Regions from separate parts of the Noviherbaspirillum sedimenti genome, predicted to be linked through region 1. Evidence: predicted binding sites of a transcription regulator. Region 1 holds the regulator's gene; the other holds the start of a gene.
What was found. The regulator sigma-54, encoded in region 1, starts transcription at its own class of promoters, with help from an activator protein. The targets are predictions, from matches to a motif close to TGGCANGNAANCTGCTTT.
Positions count from the first base shown of each region.

Region 2: a site for sigma-54 is predicted at 2,136-2,153, ahead of D3878_RS11245 (CmpA/NrtA family ABC transporter substrate-binding protein). Genes of this name have one in related genera too.

Region 1 is NZ_QYUQ01000002.1:2,734,820-2,738,227, reverse strand. It holds gene D3878_RS12770 (enoyl-CoA hydratase/isomerase family protein) at 1-812, opposite strand, end outside; gene hpf (ribosome hibernation-promoting factor, HPF/YfiA family) at 887-1,243, opposite strand; gene D3878_RS12760 (RNA polymerase factor sigma-54) at 1,331-2,806, opposite strand; gene lptB (LPS export ABC transporter ATP-binding protein) at 2,821-3,408, opposite strand, start outside.
Region 2 is NZ_QYUQ01000002.1:2,423,479-2,426,886, forward strand. It holds gene D3878_RS11240 (CmpA/NrtA family ABC transporter substrate-binding protein) at 1-489, opposite strand, end outside; gene D3878_RS11245 (CmpA/NrtA family ABC transporter substrate-binding protein) at 776-1,993, opposite strand; gene D3878_RS11250 (ANTAR domain-containing response regulator) at 2,240-2,884, opposite strand; gene D3878_RS24645 (hypothetical protein) at 2,999-3,124, shown strand; gene D3878_RS11255 (DeoR/GlpR family DNA-binding transcription regulator) at 3,151-3,408, opposite strand, start outside.

The DNA of each region.
Region 1 (3,408 bases):
TTGCGCATGGCGGCCAGTGTGTCTTGCGCAAATGGCGCTGGATCGGCAGCCAGTGAAGCCATGATGGATGGCACATCATCAAACGCAAAGTGGCGGTCGATGGCGCCACGCTGCCGCGCCAGTTCGCTGTCGCCCCATTCCCCGGCTTGCATGGCAAATTCCCGTACTTGGGCTGCAATATCGCTGTGGCGCCGCGCGCTCAACAAGGCCGTTTTCAGGGCTGGCAGTTGGGCCGACGGGATGCAGACATCCGCCAGGCCGGCATACAGGGCATCGGCTGCGCCGATGGCATTGGCGGTCAGCGCCAGCCAGGTGCCAAGCTGGCCCGGGCAACGCGACAGGAAATAGCCGCCACCGACGTCCGGAAACAGGCCGATGTTCACTTCCGGCATGGCGATCTTGCTACGCTCGGTGACGATGTGCAGCTTGCCGCCGGAATGGCATTGTGAAATCCCCATGCCGCCGCCCATCACGACGCCGTCCATGATGACGATGTAGGGCTTGGGATAGTGGTGGATCAGGCGGTTGAGCGCGTATTCTTCGGTGAAAAAATCGTCCAGCAGGCCGCTGCCGTGCCGGGCCGTTTGCTGGGCTGTCTGATAAAGGAAACGGATGTCGCCACCAGCGCAAAAGGCTTTTTCGCTATTGCTGCAGAGAAGTACTGCATCGACCGCGTCGTCATCGCGCCAGTCCAGCAGTGTGCGCGTGATCGTGCGCACCATGTCCAGCGACAGCGAATTCAGCGCTTGCGGGCGGTTGAGGGTCAGCAGGCCAATGCGGTTCTGGACACAGGTCAGAATATGTTCGTTCATTGTTCTCGATAATAAAAAAGGGCGCCTGGATTGCGCCCCTGATGGGATCTCTGAAAATCAGCGCTGGAAGCGGCTTACTCCTCCGGCGCGCTGGTGGCCGATGCAGGCAAGTGCTTGATCGCCTGGTGCTGATGGTCCTGGATCATGGTTTTGTACTTGATGACCTGGCGGTCGAGCTTGTCGATCAGGGCGTCGATTGCCGCATACAAATCGTGAGCGATGGATTCGACATGCACATCCTTGCCACGCATGCGCAGCGTGATTTCCGCTCTCTGGCGCTTGTCTTTCTCGGCGAGCTTGTCTACGGTCAGGATGACCGCAGCATCAATGACATGGTCGAAGTGGCGCCTGATACGCTCCAGCTTTGCATGCACATATTCCCGGATGGAAGGGGTCAGTTCGAGGTGATGTCCACTGATGGTCAGATTCATACAGCGCTCCTTGGGATGAGGTCACTGGCGGTTCGTGGTCGACAAACATGCTTGGCCGCCCGAACACAGCAACAAACACAACAAATACTACAAAGACTTGCGCAGGTTAACCGGGGGGATTCTCAGGGCTTCGCGGTACTTGGCCACAGTGCGCCGGGCCACCACCATGCCTTGCTCCTCCAGCATTTCTGCAATCTTGCTGTCCGAGAGAGGGTTCTTGGTGTCTTCTGCTCCTATCAATTGTTTGATCAGTGCCCGTATCGCCGTCGATGAAGCTTCGCCGCCGGATTCAGTGGCGACATGGCTGCCGAAGAAGTACTTCAGTTCAAACATGCCATGCGGCGTCAGCATGTATTTCTGGGTTGTTACACGAGAAATAGTACTCTCGTGTAAACCAAGTGTATCAGCAATTTCACGTAACACAAGTGGGCGCATGGCAACGGCGCCATGGGAGAAAAAATTGCGCTGCCTTTCCACGATGGCTTGCGCGACGCGCAGAATCGTATCGAAACGCTGACGCATGTTCTTGACCAGCCATTTTGCTTCCTGCAATTGCGACGTGAGTGAGCCCTCGCCCTTGTTTTTCTTGAGGATATTCGCATACAAGGCATTGACCCGCAGCCGCGGCATGACATCGTGGTTAAGGGTCACTTGCCAGCCATTCTTGCCGCGTTTGACGATGACGTCCGGGACGACATAGTCGGCTGCATCGCTGGCGAAGATGGCGCCGGGATGCGGATTGCATTGCCTGATGACGTATTGGGCTTCGCGCAAATCCTCATCGTCGCAATCGAGCAGTTTTTTCAGCTTGTTGAAATCGCGCTGGGCGAACAGGGAGAGGTGCTGCTCCACGATCGTCAATGCCATGCGCCGCGTCACCATCGGGATTTTCGGCATGCGGCGGATTTGCAAGGCCAGGCATTCGGCGGCATTGCGCGCACCGACGCCGGCCGGATCGAAGCTTTGCACCAGTTTCAGGGCGATCGTCAATTCTTCCAGTTCGATTTCCAGTTCGGCGGGAAGCCGGCCATGGATTTCTTCCAGCGGTTCTTCCAGGTAGCCGTTGTTGTCGAGCGCATCGACGACCAGTTCGACCAGCGCGCGGTCGCGGATTTCATGTGAACCGAGGCGCATTTGTTCCAGCAAGTGTTCACGCAGGGTGACATGGTGCGCTTCCAGTTGCGGACGGGCGTCGTCGTCTTCCGGGGCCTTGCCGGTGCGCGCGACATCGTCGAAGCTCCATTCGGCCTCGCCGTTGCCGGACTCCTGGGATTCGCCGCCTTCGCCACCTTCGTAGGTGGATTCGCCATCGGCTGCCGGCGCTTCTTCGGCCGCGGACTTTTCCGCCGTGCCCGCATTTGCGTTGATGGCGCCGTCGGCCAGCAGCCGCACCGAGTGGTCAAGCGGATCGTCGACGCGCTCCAGCATCGGGTTGTCGGCGAGGATTTGCTCCAGTTCCTGCTGCAGTTCCAGCGTCGACAATTGCAGCAGGCGTATCGACTGCTGCAATTGTGGCGTCAATGCCAGATGCTGGGAGACGCGTAGCTGAAGGGACTGTTTCATGGAGATGCGCTTGCTTACATCCGGAAGTGTTCGCCGAGATAGACGCGGCGTACCGATTCATTGGCGATGATGTCATCCGGGCGGCCGCTGGCCAGCACCACGCCCTGGTTGATGATATAGGCGCGGTCGCAGATGCCCAGCGTTTCACGCACATTGTGGTCGGTGATCAGCACGCCGATGCCGCGTTCTTTCAGGAAGCGCACGATGCGCTGGATTTCGATGACGGCAATCGGATCGACGCCGGCAAAAGGCTCATCCAGCAGTACGAAACGCGGGCTGGTGGCCAGCGCGCGGGCGATTTCCACGCGGCGGCGCTCGCCGCCCGACAGCGACAGGGCCTGGTTGTCGCGCAGCTTTTCAATTTGCAGCTCCGCCAGCAGCAGGTCGAGCTTTTCTTCGATCGCCGCTTTCGACAGCGACTTGCCATTCTCATGCTGCAGTTCCAGCACGGCGCGGATATTCTCGGCGACGGTCAGCTTGCGGAATACCGAGGCTTCCTGCGGCAGGTAGGACAGGCCAAGGGTGGCGCGCCGGTGGATCGGCAGGCGTGAAATGCTGACATCGTTGAGCGCGATCTCTCCCGCATCGGCGGGCACCAGTCC
Region 2 (3,408 bases), 310 kb from region 1:
GGTATATTCGCGCTTTTCGTTGGCCATCACCTTGGCCAACGAGGGGCCATCGACCGCGCCCTTGTCCGCCAGCTTTTTCGACAGCGTAATGGCCTGGCCGTTGTGGTTCAGGTTCATCAGCACCGCCATGTCTTTTTTGGGACCAGACACGCCCAGGTGCACGCCGTAGACCAGGCCGTACAGCACGTGCGCCATGTCGAGCTCGCCATTGACCAGCTTGTCGCGCACACCGGCCCAGGACGCTTCTTTGGTCGGGATGATCTTGACGCCGTACTTCTTGTCGAAGCCCAGCACAGAGGCCATCACCACCGAGGCGCAGTCGGTCAGCGGAATGAAGCCGATCTTGACCTCTTCCTTTTCCGGCTTGTCGGAACCGGCCGCCCACACGCCGCCCATGGCCAGGCTGCCGAAGGCGCCCGCTGTCATGACTGCGCCGGCTTTCAAAATGGAACGGCGCGAGATGTTGGTGCTGTCGTCTTGCTTTGTCATGCTGCTCTCCCTGGGATGGAATACAAATCCGAAAATCCAAATAAAAAAAGGTGCCCGGCCGCTGCGGAAAAATCCCGCACGACACGGACACCTTTGTCCCGGACCATCCCGACCATCGTTGGTCGGAATAATCGTTGATTGCTGCGCCATCATTGGCGCTTGTCTACCTTAATGCAATTGACGTGCCAGCCAGAAGCGCCGCATTTCCCCGGATGCCACCATACTGGCGAACATTTTTTTGCGCCATTTGCGTGCACACGCATCAAAATGGCGCGACCCGACTCCCTCAAGCCGCACAGGCATGACGGATAGCGAAGCCATCGGCATAGGCGGCCGGTGCGCTGCCGTCCCACACCACGCCATCGACCAGGGTGCTGCTGCGCATCGGATTATCGGGCACGGCAACGCCGGCCATGGCCGCCGCTTCGCAGTACAAATCGATCCTGTTGATCCCCTGCGCCACGCCGAGGTAATCCGGATGTTCTTTCAGCAAGCCCCAGCGCTTGTGCTGGGTCAGGAACCACATGCCATCGGACAGGTAGGGAAAATTCACTGCACCATCCTGGTGGAATGCCATGCAGTTCGGATCGTCGTGGCTGCCGCCGGTGCCGTCGCTGTAATGGCCGAGCATGCGTGGGCTGATCACATTGACCGAGGTATTGACATAGGCCTTGCCGGCGATAGTCTCGGCCGCGCGCAGCTTGTTGGCCGCCGAAGCATCGATCCAACGGCTGGCTTCCAGCACGGCCGCCGTCAGCGCGCGCGCGGTATTCGGGTAGCGGCGCACGAATCCGGCGCTCGCGCCCAGCACTTTTTCCGGATGACCCGGCCAGATGTCCTGGCTGGCGGCAGCGGTGATGCCGACGTTATCGGCGATCGCGCGATGATTCCATGGCTCGCCGGCGCAAAAGCCGTCGATATTGCCGAGCGCCATATTAACCACCATTTGTGGCGGCGGCACAGTCACCACGCGCACATCGCGCAGCGGATGCATGCCGTGTGCGGCCAGCCAGTAATACAGCCACATGGCGTGGGTGCCGGTGGGGAAAGTATGGGCAAAGGTATACGTGCCGTAATGACGTGGCTCCTGCTTGATCAGCCTGCCCAGCGATGCGCCGTCGCGCGCGCCCTTGCCGGCCAGGTGATTCGACAAGGTGATCGCCTGGCCATTCCGGTTCAAGGTCATCAAGACCACCATGTCACGGCGGGCGCAGCCGATCCCCAGGTGCACGCCATACACCAGGCCGTACAAGGCTTGCGCAGCATCCAGCTCGCCACTGGCCAGCTTGTCGCGCACGCTGGCCCAGGACGCTTCCCGGGTCGGCACGATCGATATGCCGTATTTCTTGTCAAACCCGAGGATCGACGCCATCACCACGGAGGCGCAATCGGTCAGCGGCATGAAGCCGATCCGGACTTCCTGCTTTTCCGGACGATCGGAGCCGGCGGTCCAGGCGCCTGCGGCGGGCGATCCACCCAATCCACCCAATGCGTGTTTTGTCATTACTGCTCCTGCTGATAGGCTTTTGCGCGGAAAAACAAAAAGGCATCCTGCCAGCGAGCATGGCTCTGCTGGCAAAGACGCCTTTGTCCTGGCTGCGCAACCGACGTTGGCCGCGCGGCCATCATTTATTCATCGTAATTCCAGTGCAATCCGCGTGCCAGCCCTGATCGCCACAATTTGCACGCATTCGTGGCAATTTCCGCTCGTCGATGCACAACTCCTGTGCAGAGTCTGCTAAAAGACGGCTCAACCGAGCAGATCGGCAACGTCCAGGATGCGTTGGGCAAGGTCGGACAGTTTCAGGTTCTTGTCCATCGCCAGGCGTCGCAACTTTGCATAGGCTTCCGGTTCACTCAGCTTGTGCCGCTCCATCAGCAGCCCCTTGGCGCGCTCGATGGTCTTGCGCTCGGCCAGCTTGAGTTTGGTATCAGACAATTCGGCGCGCAGCTTCTGGTCGGCATTGAAGCGCGCCAGTGCCACATCCAGCACCGGCTTGACACGTTCGGCATGCAGTCCGGCCACCACATAGGCCGACACGCCCGCATCCATGGCTGCCTCCATGCTCGATTTGTCGTCATCCTCGGTAAACAGCACGATCGGCCGGCGGGCATCGCGGGTAGCTACCACCACGTGCTCGAGCACGTCGCGGGCGTCCGACTCGGCGTCGATGATGATCATGTCCGGCTGCAGCTGGGCGACCCGTTCCGGCAGGTGCATGTCGGCCGGGAACACGGCAATGATGTTGTAGCCTGCTTCCAGCAGGCCGATGCGCAAGGCGCGCGCGCGTTCGGCGGCCGCCCAGGCGGCCTCGTTGTGCTCGTCTTCCGGCGGCACCACGCTATTGACCACGACGATGCGCAGCGATCGGAGTTCGTTGGTTGAAGCCTGCATGTTTATCAGATTGCCAATTGTTTACGTGGTCGGGACGCCGACCACGGCAGATTACGCGACAATCTCACGCAAGAATCGCACCAACCCGCACCCACTTCACATCCCCTGCTCCCCATGCCTGTCCTCGGCATAGAATCCTCCTGCGATGAAACCGGCGTCGCCTTGCTGGGCTCGGGCGGCCATACGCAATTGATGCGGGTCGATGACGTCGGCCTCACGCGCGCGTACACGCCTGGTTGATCTCTCGGGCACCGTCGCGGGTTGAACTACGGCGCCACCACCACTTCCACTCCGGCCTCCTCCAGCACGCTTGCCATCGCGGCCGACGGCGGCGCGTCGGTAAACAGCACGTCAACCTGCGACAGGTGGGCCATGCGCACCAGCGCCTGCCGGCCGAACTTGTCGCGGTCCGCCACCAGCCAGACCGCGCGCGACTGTTCGATGATGGCTTGCGCCACCTTCACTTCGCGCGGGTCGAAGTCGCGCAGCGTGCCGTCGGAATCGATGCTCGAGATGCCGATGAT